Regions from separate parts of the Sphingobium sp. R-21 genome, predicted to be linked through region 2. Evidence: riboswitches for the same ligand, from Rfam matches in the RefSeq annotation. Region 2 holds a riboswitch; each other region holds the start of a gene.
What was found. A riboswitch is a leader RNA that binds a small molecule or an ion and turns the genes downstream of it on or off. The one in region 2 is predicted to bind cobalamin.
Positions count from the first base shown of each region.

Region 1: it holds a riboswitch for cobalamin, as region 2 does, so the genes downstream of both, ACN9MX_RS07550 (TonB-dependent receptor plug domain-containing protein) here and ACN9MX_RS19985 (cobalamin biosynthesis protein CobG) in region 2, are expected to answer to the same signal.
Region 3: it holds a riboswitch for cobalamin, as region 2 does, so the genes downstream of both, ACN9MX_RS06965 (TonB-dependent receptor) here and ACN9MX_RS19985 (cobalamin biosynthesis protein CobG) in region 2, are expected to answer to the same signal.

Region 1 covers NZ_CP184374.1:1,592,650-1,596,925, forward strand. The annotation lists gene ACN9MX_RS07550 (TonB-dependent receptor plug domain-containing protein) at 1-1,632, opposite strand, end outside; cobalamin riboswitch at 1,802-2,015, opposite strand; gene ACN9MX_RS07555 (threonine ammonia-lyase) at 2,099-3,082, shown strand; gene mobA (molybdenum cofactor guanylyltransferase) at 3,082-3,618, shown strand; gene cobA (uroporphyrinogen-III C-methyltransferase) at 3,708-4,276, opposite strand, start outside.
Region 2 covers NZ_CP184375.1:1,175,330-1,179,605, forward strand. The annotation lists gene cobJ (precorrin-3B C(17)-methyltransferase) at 1-277, opposite strand, end outside; gene cobI (precorrin-2 C(20)-methyltransferase) at 274-993, opposite strand; gene ACN9MX_RS19980 (precorrin-8X methylmutase) at 990-1,619, opposite strand; gene ACN9MX_RS19985 (cobalamin biosynthesis protein CobG) at 1,619-2,683, opposite strand; cobalamin riboswitch at 2,854-3,072, opposite strand; gene bluB (5,6-dimethylbenzimidazole synthase) at 3,145-3,774, opposite strand; gene cobO (cob(I)yrinic acid a,c-diamide adenosyltransferase) at 3,771-4,276, opposite strand, start outside.
Region 3 covers NZ_CP184374.1:1,474,290-1,478,565, forward strand. The annotation lists gene ACN9MX_RS06950 (GNAT family N-acetyltransferase) at 1-262, shown strand, start outside; gene arsB (ACR3 family arsenite efflux transporter) at 268-1,296, shown strand; gene arsH (arsenical resistance protein ArsH) at 1,293-2,039, shown strand; cobalamin riboswitch at 2,294-2,535, shown strand; gene ACN9MX_RS06965 (TonB-dependent receptor) at 2,713-4,276, shown strand, end outside.

The DNA of each region.
Region 1 (4,276 bases), on a different replicon from region 2:
GTCGTTGAAGCTGTCGCCCACCATCGTCACGGTGGCGCCGGTCGACAGGCCGAAGGGCCAGACATAATCCGCCGAAACGCTGACCGCGTCGGGGGCGCGGCGGGGCAGCCGGGCGCCGCTACTGCGGTCGCGCGCATCGACATGGCTGTAGGCGGCCGTGACGGTCAGCGCATCGACCGGCCTCAGCGTCAGCATCGCCTCCACCCCCTTGGCGCGGGTGCGGTCGAGATTATTATACCCGCCATAGAGGCCGATCGAATAATCATAGTTGATCTGGTTTCTGGTATCGCGGCGGAACGCCGTGACGGAGAGGATCGCCCGGTCGCCGTCGAGCCTCTGGTCAAAACCGATATCGTAGCTTTTCGACCGCTCGGGACGCAGGCCGGCATTGCCGACATCGGCGCCGTAAAGCTGGTAGAGCGACGGCGCCTTGAACCCCTCGCCATAGCTCATGCGGATATTGGTCGCGCCGGCATTGGGCGTGTAGTTGGCGTTGGCGCCGAAGGTCGTCGCGCCGCCGAACTGGCTGTGATCGTCATGCCGCACGCCGCCGGTCAGCGACAGGCCGGCAAGGGGCTTGACGACGGCCAGCGCATAGACGCTGTCGATATCGGCCTTGTGGCGTTCGGTGGAACCGAAGCCGGAAAAATCATAGTCGGGCCGCTCATGTTCATAGCCGAAGACCAGCTTCGCCTGATCGACCGGCTGGTAGACCCCTTCATATTCGAAGCGCAAATTGGTGCCGGAATAGGCATAAGGCCCGAAAGCGGACGTATAGTCGCGGTCGATGCGGAACCAGGTGACGGCCGCCCGATTGGTGAGCCTGCCGTCGAACAGCGCGAGGTTGAGGCCCGCATAGCCGACATATTGATCCGATTTCGAGGAGTCCGTGGTGCTGTCCACCACGCCATTGTCGGTATCCAGGTCGGCATGGATATAATAGCCGCGCAGGTCGAGGTTGAGGGTATCGGTGAAGGACAGCTTCAGCCTGGCATTGGCGGCGATATTCTCATAGCCGTCCTTTTCGGTGCCGCTGGCGGCGGAGGAAATGCCGTCGGTGTTGAAATAGGCGATGCCGACGCCGCCCGACGCGATGCCGCTGCCGCCCGAAACGTCCGCCTTCGCGTTCAGCGTATTGCTGTAGCCGTAATCGACGGAGGCATTGCCGGCAAAGCCGGTGCCGGGCGTTCCGGTCATGACGTTGACCACGCCGCCGATCGCCTGGCTGCCGTAGACGATCGAGTTGGAGCCGCGCAAAATCTCGATCCGCTGGATATTGCCGGTCAGCAGATTGCCGAAATCGTACATGTCGCCGATGCCGCTGGGGTCGTTGACCTTGACCCCGTCGATCAGCACCAGCGTCTGCGTCGTTTCCGCGCCGCGCAACGAAACCCCGGTCACGCCGCCCAGGCTGCCGCTGCGGTTGAAGCGCACGCCCGGCGTGGTGGCCAGCAGGTCGACCACGCTGACGCTCTGGCGGGTGCGGATGGTGTCGGCGTCGATCACGGTGACGGCCTGGCCGACCTCGTCGCGCGGCTGTTCGATGCCCAGCGCGGTGACGATGATCTCATCCTCCGCCAGCGCAGGTGCGGCCGCGAGCAAGGCGGCGATGGAAACGGAAATCCTCAACATGTCTGTCTTCCCCCTGAGCGCGATGCAACATGGCTCAGGGCGTCCGCTCATGCGGCCGGACAGGGGAAAATGGCTGGCGCCCGCGCCCTCCCCCACACCGATGCGGCCCCGCGCCGCTTCGTCGCTCAGACGGAGAACACCGTGCCGTGGCCATACCCTGGACCAAGGCAAGAGCGACCATGCGTCGGCAGGTCTCCTGGCTCGCGGGTCAATGCGGCGATGCACGCCTTCCCGGACTTGCGTCCAGTGGCCGGCCCTGGGGGCCGAAGTGCATCGCGCTCACCGCTTACAGTTGCAGGGACAGCCGCGGATTGGGACGGCTTCCCGTCCGCACCGCATTCCCGTTTTCAGCCCTTCCGGGCACCGGCGCGATCTTCCTTGCGCGCAGGGGCTTTGCCCTGCCCGCGCCGGGCGCCATAAGGGAAAGCGGCGGCCATGCCAAGGGGCAGCCGCAGAAGGAGATTGCATGTCGTTCGCCATCAACGCCGCCGATGTCGAGGATGCGGCGCGGGTCATCGCCCCCGCCGCCATCCGCACCCCCCTGCTGGAAAATGCGGCGCTCAACGCCCGCTGCGGCCGGCGGGTGCTGGTGAAGTTCGAGGGCGCGCAGCACAGCGGATCGTTCAAGTTCCGCGGTGCCTACAACCGGCTGGCCCGGCTGGACGCCGGGGAGCGAAAGGCAGGCGTCGTCGCCTGGTCATCGGGCAATCATGCCCAGGGCGTCGCCTTTGCGGCGCGCTTGCTGGGGATCGCGGCGACGATCGTGATGCCGGCCGACGCGCCCGCGATCAAGACGGCGAACACGCGGGCACTGGGCGCCGAAGTCGTTGCCTATGACCGCTTCACCGATAACCGGGAGGAGATCGCCACGCGGCTGGCGACCGAGAGGGGCGCGGTGCTGGTGCCGTCCTTCGACGATCCCTTCATCATGGCGGGCCAGGGCACGATCGGGCTGGAGATCATGGAGCAGGCCGCCGAAGCTGGCGCGAAGATCGGCCAGATCCTGGTCAATTGCGGCGGCGGCGGCATGGTGTCGGGGATCGCGACGGCGGTGAAGGCGCGCATGCCCGAGGTCAACATCCATGCGGTGGAACCGGAAGCGTTCGACGATACGGCGCGGTCCCTGGCCAGCGGCAAGCGGGAAAGCGTGTCGCCCGATGCGCGGTCGATCTGCGACGCGCTGCTGTCTCCGACGCCGGGAGCGCTGACCTTTCCCATCAACCAGGCGCTGTTGTCCGGGGGCCTGGCGGTGAGCGACGATCAGGTGCGCGACGCGATGCGCTTTGCCTTTTCCGTGCTCAAGCTGGTGGTCGAGCCGGGCGGAGCCGCATCGCTGGCGGCCATGCTGGCCGGAATTGCTCCGCCTGCCGAAGGGGCCGGCGTCGTGGTGATTTCAGGCAGCAATGTCGATCCCGACAGCTATGCCCGGATCATAGGCGGCGGCGCATGATGCGGCTGATGGGGGCAGTGCTGGCTGGCGGGCGGTCCAGCCGGTTCGGCAGCGACAAGGCGCAGGCGATGCTGGAGGGGCGCACCCTGCTGGAGCATGCGGTCGAGGCTCTCGGCCGCCATGTCGAAACCGTCGTGGTATGCGGCCGGCAGGTGGAGGGCATGATCGGGCTGGCGGATCGGCCCGCCGCGGACATGGGGCCGTTGGGCGGCCTCAACGCGGCGCTGCATCATGCCCTGGCGCAGGGTTATGACGCCGTGCTGACGACCGGGTGCGACGTGCCCGCCTATCCGGACGGCCTGGCGCAGGCCCTGATCGGCCCTGAACCCGCCATCCTCAAGGGGCAGCAACTGGCCGGATTCTGGCCCGCTTCGCTGGCGGGCGAACTGGATGCCCATCTGGCGGAGGACAATAACAGATCGATCCGGGGCTGGCTGGAGCGGGTCGGCGCCCGGATCATCGACCGGCCCGAATTCGTGCTGCCCAACATCAACCGGCCGGAGGATCTGCAGGCTCTGGCAAAGGACAGTCGATGAATGGAGTGCTTCCGCCAAGGCACCTGAACGAGGCAAGCCGCGAAAGCATCCCGTTCCGGCTTTGAACGGGAATCCCGCTTCGCGGGTCGTTATTTGGTCAGGGCTACAGCCGCCATGGTCTCCACCGGCGCATGCGTCCCGGCCACCGCCTCCCCGATCAGCAGAAGCGTCGGGTCTTCGTCGCTGATCGTCCGCACCAGGAAGGCCAGAGCCGACAGCTTGCCCCGGATCAGCCGTTCCGTCGGCAGGGAGACATTGACTGCCACCATCACCGGCGTTTCGGGATCGCGCCCGGCGGCGATCAGGCAATGGCTGATCTCGCCCGCCGCGGCCCGGCCCATATAGATGCCGATCGTGCCGCCCGGACGGGCCAGCGCTTCCCAATCCAGCTTCAGCGGTTCGCCCGCCTTCAGATGCGCTGTGACCAGCGTCAGCCCCCGCGCCACGCCGCGCAGGGTGAGCGAGGCATGGCCGCTCGCCGCCGCAGCGCTGGCCGTGGTGATGCCGGGGCAGATGCGCACGGAAACGCCCGCCTCCGCCAGATGCGCCATCTCTTCCGCCGATCGGCCAAAGACCGAGGGGTCGCCGCCCTTCAGGCGCACGACGCGCCTGCCCGCCCTGGCGGCCGCGAGCAGCAGGTCGTTGATGCTGTCCTGCG
Region 2 (4,276 bases):
ACAGGGCCGAAGCCATGGCGAACACGCCCGGATCGCCCGAAGACACCACTGCGACCCGCCTGCCCTGGGCGGCAAGGGTCAGGGCATGGGCAGCGCGTTCAAGTTCGACGCGATTGTCCGATGCGTGGAGCATGAGGCCCGGTCTTTGCGCCACACGGGCCACATAGGGGATATATCCGATGACGTCGGTTGCCTGCGCCAGTGCATCCGACACCTCTGGCGTGACGAGCGCATCCGCGCCCGGCCCAAGGCCCGCTGCCACGATCCAGCCGGTCATGGGCGGCGGCCCTGTCCATGGATCAGCAGGATCGAGAAATAGGCGGTGACATCGGTCGCCTCTGCCAGCGGCGTGATACGCTGATCCGCCATCGTCGCATATTCGATCAGCCAGGCGCTGTCCTGTCGGCCGGCCGCTTCGATCGCGCGGCGCAGCTTGGGGAGGTTGCGGCCGATCTTCATCACCGCCAGCGCATGGCTGTCACGGATGCGGCGGACGAGTTCCTCTTCGGGCAGCGTCGCCATCAACACGGTCAGGACATCGTCCCCCCAACTGATCGGCGTGCCGCTGGCGGTCCAGGCGCCGGACATGCCGGTGATGCCGGGGACGATCTTCACCGGCGCGGCGAGCCGGCTGTGCAGATGCATGAAGCTGCCATAGAAGAAGGGATCGCCCTCGCAGAGGACGACCACATCCTCCCCGCGCGCGGAGAGTCCTTCCAGATGCGCGGTGCAATCGGCGTAGAAGGCCGAGAGAAGGTCATTGTAGCGGGGATCGGACAGCGGGATTTCCGTCGTCACCGGATATTCCATCGGGAATTCGACCGCATCGGCGCGCAACATGCCCTCCACGATGCTGCGGGCATGACCCGACCGTCCCCGCTTGCGGAAATAGGCGATATGCCGCGCGTCGCGGATCAGCCGGTCGGCACGGACGCTCATCAGGTCCTGGGCGCCCGGTCCCAGGCCAACGCCGTGGATGGTCCCGCCTGTCATTCCGCCGGGCTCGCAATGGCATTGACCGCCGCGACCGTGACAGCGCTGCCGCCAAGGCGGCCCTCTACGACGCAACAGGGGACGGGTTGGGCGTGCCAGAGCGCCTCCTTCGATTCTGCCGCTCCGACGAAGCCGACGGGACAGCCGATGATCGCGGCCGGTCGAGGGCAGGCGGGATCCTCCAGCATGTCGAGCAGATGGAACAGAGCCGTCGGCGCATTGCCGATCGCGACAAGCGCGCCTGCCAGATAAGGCCGCCAGAGTTCAAGCGCGGCGGCGGAGCGGGTGTTGGACATGCGCTCCGCCAGCGCGGGCACTTGCGGATCGTTCAGCGTGCAGAGGATGGGATTGGCGGCCGGCAGGCGCTTTGCGGTGATCCCTTCGGACACCATGCGCGCGTCGCAGAGGATCGGGGCGCCGGCCTGAAGAGCGGCGATGGCAGCTTCTGCGAAGGAGGGAGAAAAGCGGATCCGGGACGCAAGTTCGACCAGTCCCGCCGCATGGATCATGCGCACGGCGATGCGCTCCTCCTCGGGCGAGAAGCGGCCGAGATCAGCCTCCGCGCGGATGATGCGAAAGGACTGCCGGTAGATGGCGGCGCCATCGGTTTCATAGTTTTGGGGCATCAGGGCCTTCCAAAATGGGCGAGGACTTGGTCGGCGGTCATGCCGGCCAACTCCGGCGATGATCCGGCGGGGCCGTTGCGGGACAGGTCGAAGCGGCCCTGCCTGCCGGTGAGAACAAGGTCGGCAGGCACCTGTCGGGCACAGCCCTTGGCGCAGCCCGACACATGCAGGGAGCCATCGACCAGCGGTGCGAGCCGGGTGGCGAGGCTGCGGGTCGCAACGCTGGCCTGCGGGCATGCAGGCGCGCCAGGGCAGGCATCCATTCCGAGCAGCCGGTCAATGGAGAGGTTGTCGGCATCCTCCTTGGCTCCTTCGAGGATCAGGCCGCGCCAGGGGGTGATGCGCACGGCGCAGACATTCCCTTTTTCCGCCAGCGCGATGAGGCTGTCGGCATGGAACTGGCCGAAGGGAATGCCGTGAAACGGGCCGGCTGCCGCCGCCAGCGCTTGGGAAGGCGGGCGGGACGGCGCGGGCGCGACATCCGCAACGGTTGGCAGAGGAGCTTTGTGCCGGGCTGCGCGGCCAGATGCTGCCCCGCCCGTGGCCAGAAACCAGTGGAAAAGGGCGCTCAGGTCGCGAGCCGCGTTTTCGACGCTGGTGGTAGAACCGAGCATCCGTCCGTCCATCCTCAGCAGCAGCATGCCCGTTGCGCTGCGTTCGAAGCGGAAGTCCGCGGGAACAGCTGCCAGACAGGGCGCAGGGCCGGCGTCGATGGCGATCCCGATCTTGGGGGGAAGTTCGGGCATTTCATCAAGATGCTCGATCAGGCTGAGGGCGATGTTTTCCGTGTCGTCCCCTGGCGAGGAATCGGGCGTGAGCAGGACATTGCCGCGAGCCTCACGGCCAGGATCGGGATCGGCGAGGCCAAGAGCGATGAGTTGCCGGAGCAGTGGAGCATGGCTTTGCTCCGCCACGCCGCGAAGCTGGAGCGCGGCGCGGTTGGTAAGGTCGATCAGGCCGTTGCCGTGCGAACGCGCCGCTTTTGCAAGTCCGATGGCCTGCGGCACGGTGAGGCGGCCCAGTCGGGGGCGCACCCGTACCAGCAATCCGTCGCCTGCCGTCATCGGACGCCATGCCGATGGACACCAGCCGCGAACGGCGGCGGACGATGCGCTTTGCGCGTCTGGCAACGAACTTCACCTCCCACGTCGCAACGACGACCGGAGGATGTCCCCCAGCCGCATTCGTCGCCCGTGCGGAGAACCGAGCCGTGACCATCCCCTGGACCATGGCTAGAGCGACCTTTGCGTTCGGCAGGTATCCTGGCTTGCGGGTCGTCGCCTTGGCACGGGCCTTCCCGGATTGCTCCAGTGGCTGGCCATCCCGGATGGGGGGCCGTCCTTGCCTTGCTCGCCGCTTACAGTTGCAGGGACAGCCGCGGATTAGGGAGCATCCTCCCGCACCGCGTTCCCATTTAAGCCCCTCGCGGGGCACCGACGCGATCGATGGAGCGGGCGGAACCCGTTCCAGCAACGCCTCATAGGCGGGGAGGACGGGAAAGGAAAGAGCCGTTCAGCGGCAATCGTCAGCGCGTGACGATCGCGGAATGCCAGTCGGTGCGATGTTCCCAGCCCCGTCTTTCCAGTTCCGGCGTAGCCTCTTCGCTTACAGGATAGCCCAGGCATATCAGCCCGAGGCAGCGCCAGTTGCCGGGAATGGCGAGCATCGCATCCACCGTCGCGGGATCCAGTATCGACACCCAGCCCAGCCCAATGCCGCGCGTGCGGGCGGCAAGCCACAATGTGTGGATGGCCATCACGCAACTGTAGCGGCGCGCCTCCGGCATGGTGATTGCGCCCAGCCTGTGCCCCGTTTCAGTGCCTTCGTCGCAATAGACGGCGAACAGCACGGGCGCTTCGCGCAGACCGTGCAATTTGAGGCTGCGGTAGAGCCGGTCCTCCTCTCCATCGTAGATCTTGCCCGCTCTGGCGATCTGGGCATCGACATGGACGGCGAGATCCTCGCGCAGCCCCGGCGTTTCGATCCGGACGAACCGCCAGGGCTGCGAAAGCCCCACGGACGGGGCGCTGTGCGCAAGGGCGAGCAGCCTTTCCACCTCGCTTTCGTCCAGCGGGTCGGTCAGGAAATGGCGCACGTCGCGGCGCAGGTGGACCAGATCCTCGAAGGCGGCGATGTCGAAGGCGGTGTGTGTCAGAATTCGATTCCCGGCTGGGCCTTCACGCCGCTGCGGAAGGGATGTTTGACAAGCGTCATTTCGGTGACGAGATCGGCCGCGTCGATCAGCGCTTCGGGCGCGTTGCGGCCGGTGATGAGCACATGCTTCATCGGGCTTCTGGCGGTCACGGCTTCCAGGACCTCTGCCACGGGCAGGTAGTCGTAGCGCAGGACGATGTTGAGTTCATCGGCAAGGACCATGTCATAGGCCGGATCGGCGATCATGCGTTTCACCTCATCCCACGCTTCGCGCGCCAGGGCAATGTCCCGGGTCCGGTCCTGCGTATTCCAGGTGAAGCCTTCGCCCATCGGCTTGAATTCGACATTGTCCGGAAACGCATCGAACACCCGTTTTTCTCCGGTGGTCATCGCGCCCTTGACGAACTGGACGACGCCCACCTTCCTGTCATGGCCGATGGCGCGGACCACCATGCCCAGGGCGGCGGTCGTCTTGCCCTTGCCCTTGCCGGTGTGGACGATCA
Region 3 (4,276 bases), on a different replicon from region 2:
CAGGCGCGGTAGCGGCATCGGCAAGCTGCTCCTCATGGCCTTGCTGAAGGCCGCTGAAGCCCATGGCTTCCGGCAGATGGTCGCCGTCATCGGCGGGGGTGAACCTGCCTCCGTAGCGCTCCACGCGTCCTGCGGTTTTGAGCATGTCGGTCGCCTCACCGGCATGGGCTGGAAGGCAGGCCGCTGGCTCGACACGGTTTACATGCAGCTTCCCTTGGGCGGCGGCATCGCGACCGCGCCGGCTGCTTCCGGGAAGGACTGACGACCATGTCGCTGTTCGAACGCTATCTCTCGCTGTGGGTGGCCCTGTGCATCGCGATCGGGATCGGTCTTGGCCATTTGCTCCCGAGCGCCTTCGAGACCATCGCAGCGCTGGAGATCGCCAACGTCAACCTCGTCGTTGCGGGGCTGATCTGGTTGATGATCATCCCGATGCTGCTGCGGGTCGATTTCGGCGCGCTGCATAGCCTTCGGCAACACTGGCGCGGTATCGGCGTCACCCTTGTGGTGAACTGGGCGATCAAGCCATTCTCGATGGCGCTGCTCGGGACGTTCTTCCTCCGCTATTTGTTCGTCCCGATGCTGCCGGCAGGCGCATCCTCGTCCTATATTGCGGGCCTGATCCTGCTGGCCGCAGCGCCATGCACGGCAATGGTCTTCGTCTGGTCGAACCTTGTCGACGGTGAGCCGAACTACACATTGAGCCAGGTGGCACTGAACGACTTGATCATGATCTTTGCCTTCGCACCGCTCGTCGGCCTGCTGTTGGGCGTGGCATCAATCACCGTGCCGTGGAACACACTGGCGCTGTCGGTGGGGCTCTACATCGTCGTCCCGGTTATCATCTCCCAACTGCTCCGCCGAGCGCTTCTTCGCGGCGGCGAGAAGGGACTTCAGCATTTCCTGTCCGCCATCAGCCCGATCAGCCTTGCCAGCCTGCTGCTGACGCTGGTGCTGCTGTTCGGCTTCCAGGGTGAGCAGATCATCCGGCAACCGCTGGTGATCGCGCTGATTGCCGTGCCGATCCTGTTTCAGGTCTATCTCAACGCCGGCATCGCCTACTGGCTCAGCCGCCGTTTCGGCGTGGCGTGGTGCGTCGCCGGCCCTTCGGCGCTGATCGGCGCCTCCAACTTCTTCGAACTGGCTGTGGCCGCCGCCATCAGCCTCTTTGGGCTCAGTTCCGGCGCCGCGCTGGCAACGGTCGTAGGCGTGCTGGTGGAAGTGCCGGTGATGCTGTCCATTGTCGCCTTGGTAAAGCGAACCCGTCCCTGGTATGAGAAAGCCATTGCCGCATGAGATTGCGTGAACTCACCGCCCCCGATCATCTGCCTGCCTTGGACAAGGCCTTTGCGCTGGCTCGTCCCGCCGCTGGCCTTGGCCCGGACCAGCCGCCTCTGCGCTTTCTACTGCTCTACGGCTCGCTGCGAGAGCGCTCCTTCTCTCGCCTCGCCGTGGAAGAGGCCGCCCGCCTGCTGCAATATTTCGGTGCTGAGACGCGGATCTTCGATCCCAGCGACCTGCCGCTGCCAGATCAGGTGGCGGGAGACGATCACCCTGCGGTGCATGAATTGCGCGAGCATGCGCTGTGGTCGGAAGGCATGGTCTGGTGCAGCCCGGAACGGCACGGCCAAATCAGCGGCATCATGAAGACGCAGATCGACCACCTGCCGCTCCAGATTCGCGGGATGCGGCCGACGCAAGGGCGGACGCTTGCAGTCATGCAGGTGTCCGGCGGCTCCCAATCGTTCAATGCCGTCAACACGCTGCGCCTGCTGGGTCGCTGGATGCGGATGTTCACGATCCCCAACCAGTCGTCGGTGGCGATGGCTTACAAGGAGTTCGACCAAGACGGCCGGATGCGGGCGTCGAGCTACTACGAGCGCATCGTCGATGTGATGGAGGAATTGGTCCGCTTTACGGTACTTATGCGACCGCATGCGGCGCAACTTGTGGATCGCTATTCCGAGCGCAAGGAAGCCGGAATTTCGGTTGATGCCGAGTCTGACCATTCGGCAGTCGCGATAGCGCCGCAATGTTGATTGACGGCTAGCAGCCCGGCACGGCGAAAATCAGGATCAGCAACCATGGCATCCGGCTGTACGACGGACTCAGCCGGGTTCTGGCCCATACTCGCGATATCCCGTGTCCTGTTGTCGCTGGTTAAGCGCCTGGTTCTCATGCGGATATCGGCCATCTCGCCTTGGCTCGGTCTCGCGGCGGCGTGAGATTAGGCTCTTGCGGAGCATTGACCCTCCCGCTAACGCACCTCTGCCCGGGACGATGGCTTCATCGTCCCGGGCATGATCGCGCCGGTGCCTCGAAAGAGGCTTAAAAGGGAACGCGGTGAGGATGGCTCCGGCCATCCAAATCCGGGGCTGTCCCTGCAACTGTAAGCGGCGAGCGCGATGCATATCGCTTCCTCCAGTGTGAGGAGGCAGCCACTGGACCGGACGCTAAATCCTGCGAGGTCTGGGAAGGCCGTGCATCAAGCTATGACCCGCGAGCCAGGAGACCTGCCAGCGTCTGGTCGCTCTTGCCCGGTCCAGGGGATGGCCAAGGCACGGTATCTTTCCGTTTGAGCGACGAACGGGCGGTGGAGGCCGCATCGGTTCGCGTGGCGGTCGCTCTATGGCGTCCGGCTGCTGACGTGCGCCGACCGTCGCTGGCGGCACGTCTCCACCCGAATGTCGCGTGACGCCGGGAAGACATGCAATGGAATGGAAAAATGTAGGATTTTGGCTGGCCACCGGGCTGGCCGCCACCACGACGCAGCAGGCCGGCGCGGAAACCGCCGCGGACAGCTCAGCCGAAATCATCGTGTCGGGCGTTCGGCCGGGAGCATTGCTCCAAGAGACGGAAACCGGATCGCGCCTGGGGCTGACCGCGCTCGAAACGCCAGCCAGCGTCGCACAGATTGATGGCGACGCGATCCGCGCTCGGGGCGATCTGGACATAATGTCGGCCGTAACCCGTGCACCGGGCGTCACCACCTCCGCCAATCCGGGCAATGGCGGCACGGCCCTGTCGCTGCGCGGCTTTTCCGGTCAGGGTTCAGTGCTGCAACTGGTTGATGGTGTCCGGCTGTTCCCGGTCGCGGGCACGATCACCTTCCCCACCGATCCGTGGAATGTCGAGCGGATCGAATTGCTGAACGGCCCCGCCTCCGTGCTCTACGGACAGGGCGCACTGGGCGGCGCGGTGAACATCATCACCAGATCCCCCAATGCCGAACGCACCGAATTTGACGCGGAAGCAGGATATGGCTCGCAGGATAGCTGGCGCGCGGCGGCAGGTGTCGGTGGACCGCTGGGCGAGATGCTCTCCTACCGGATCGACGCCAGCTACCGGGCGTCGGACGGGTATGTCGACCGTGGCCATTCCAAGAGCCTCGCGCTCTCGGGTGCGCTGCGCTTCCGGCCAAGCGACAGCTTCACGCTCACCCTGCGTAACGACTATGGCAATCAGCGGCCGATGGAATATTTCGGCACGCCACTGATCGACGGGGCGTTGGTGAAGGACAACCAGCGGCGCAACTATAATGTCGCCGACGCCAGCCTGCACTATCGCGACAATCGGACCACGCTGACCGCCGACTGGACGGTGGCCGAAGGCATCACCCTCTCCAACGCCGCCTATCGCCTTACCAGCAAGCGTCTGTTCAAAAATCTGGAGAGCTATTTCTACAATGACGACACCGGCTTGATCAACCGAATGGACAATCTGGGCATCTTCCATGACCAGACCCAATATGGCGATCAGGCGACCATCCGCATTAGCAAGCCGATTGCGGGCCTGAAAAACGATCTGGTCGTCGGCTTCGACGCCAATCTCATCAAGCTCACTTATTCCAATGATTTCGGATCGGACCCACAGGAGGATGCTGTCGATCCCTTCGACTTCGATCCGGGCCTGTTCTACGACACGCAGGGCATCGCGCCCCGCTATCGCACGCGGACCAACGAATATAGCTTCTTTGCCGAAGACCGCTTGGCGCTGACCGATCAGCTTTCGGTGGTCGCAGGCATCCGGCACGAGCGTGACAAGGTGCAACGCTGGAACATCGTCTATAACCCGGACGGCAGCACCAGCGAGGTCAATGCCTTTCCCAATGGTGCGACCAATCGGAAATTCCGCAACACCACTTGGCGGATCGGCGGCGTCTATCGGCCGACCTCCAATATCTCGTTCTATGGGCAATATTCGACCGGCGTAGATCCGCTCGGCACGCTGACCACCTTCACCACCAATGCGACCCAGTTCGCCTTCACCAACGCGA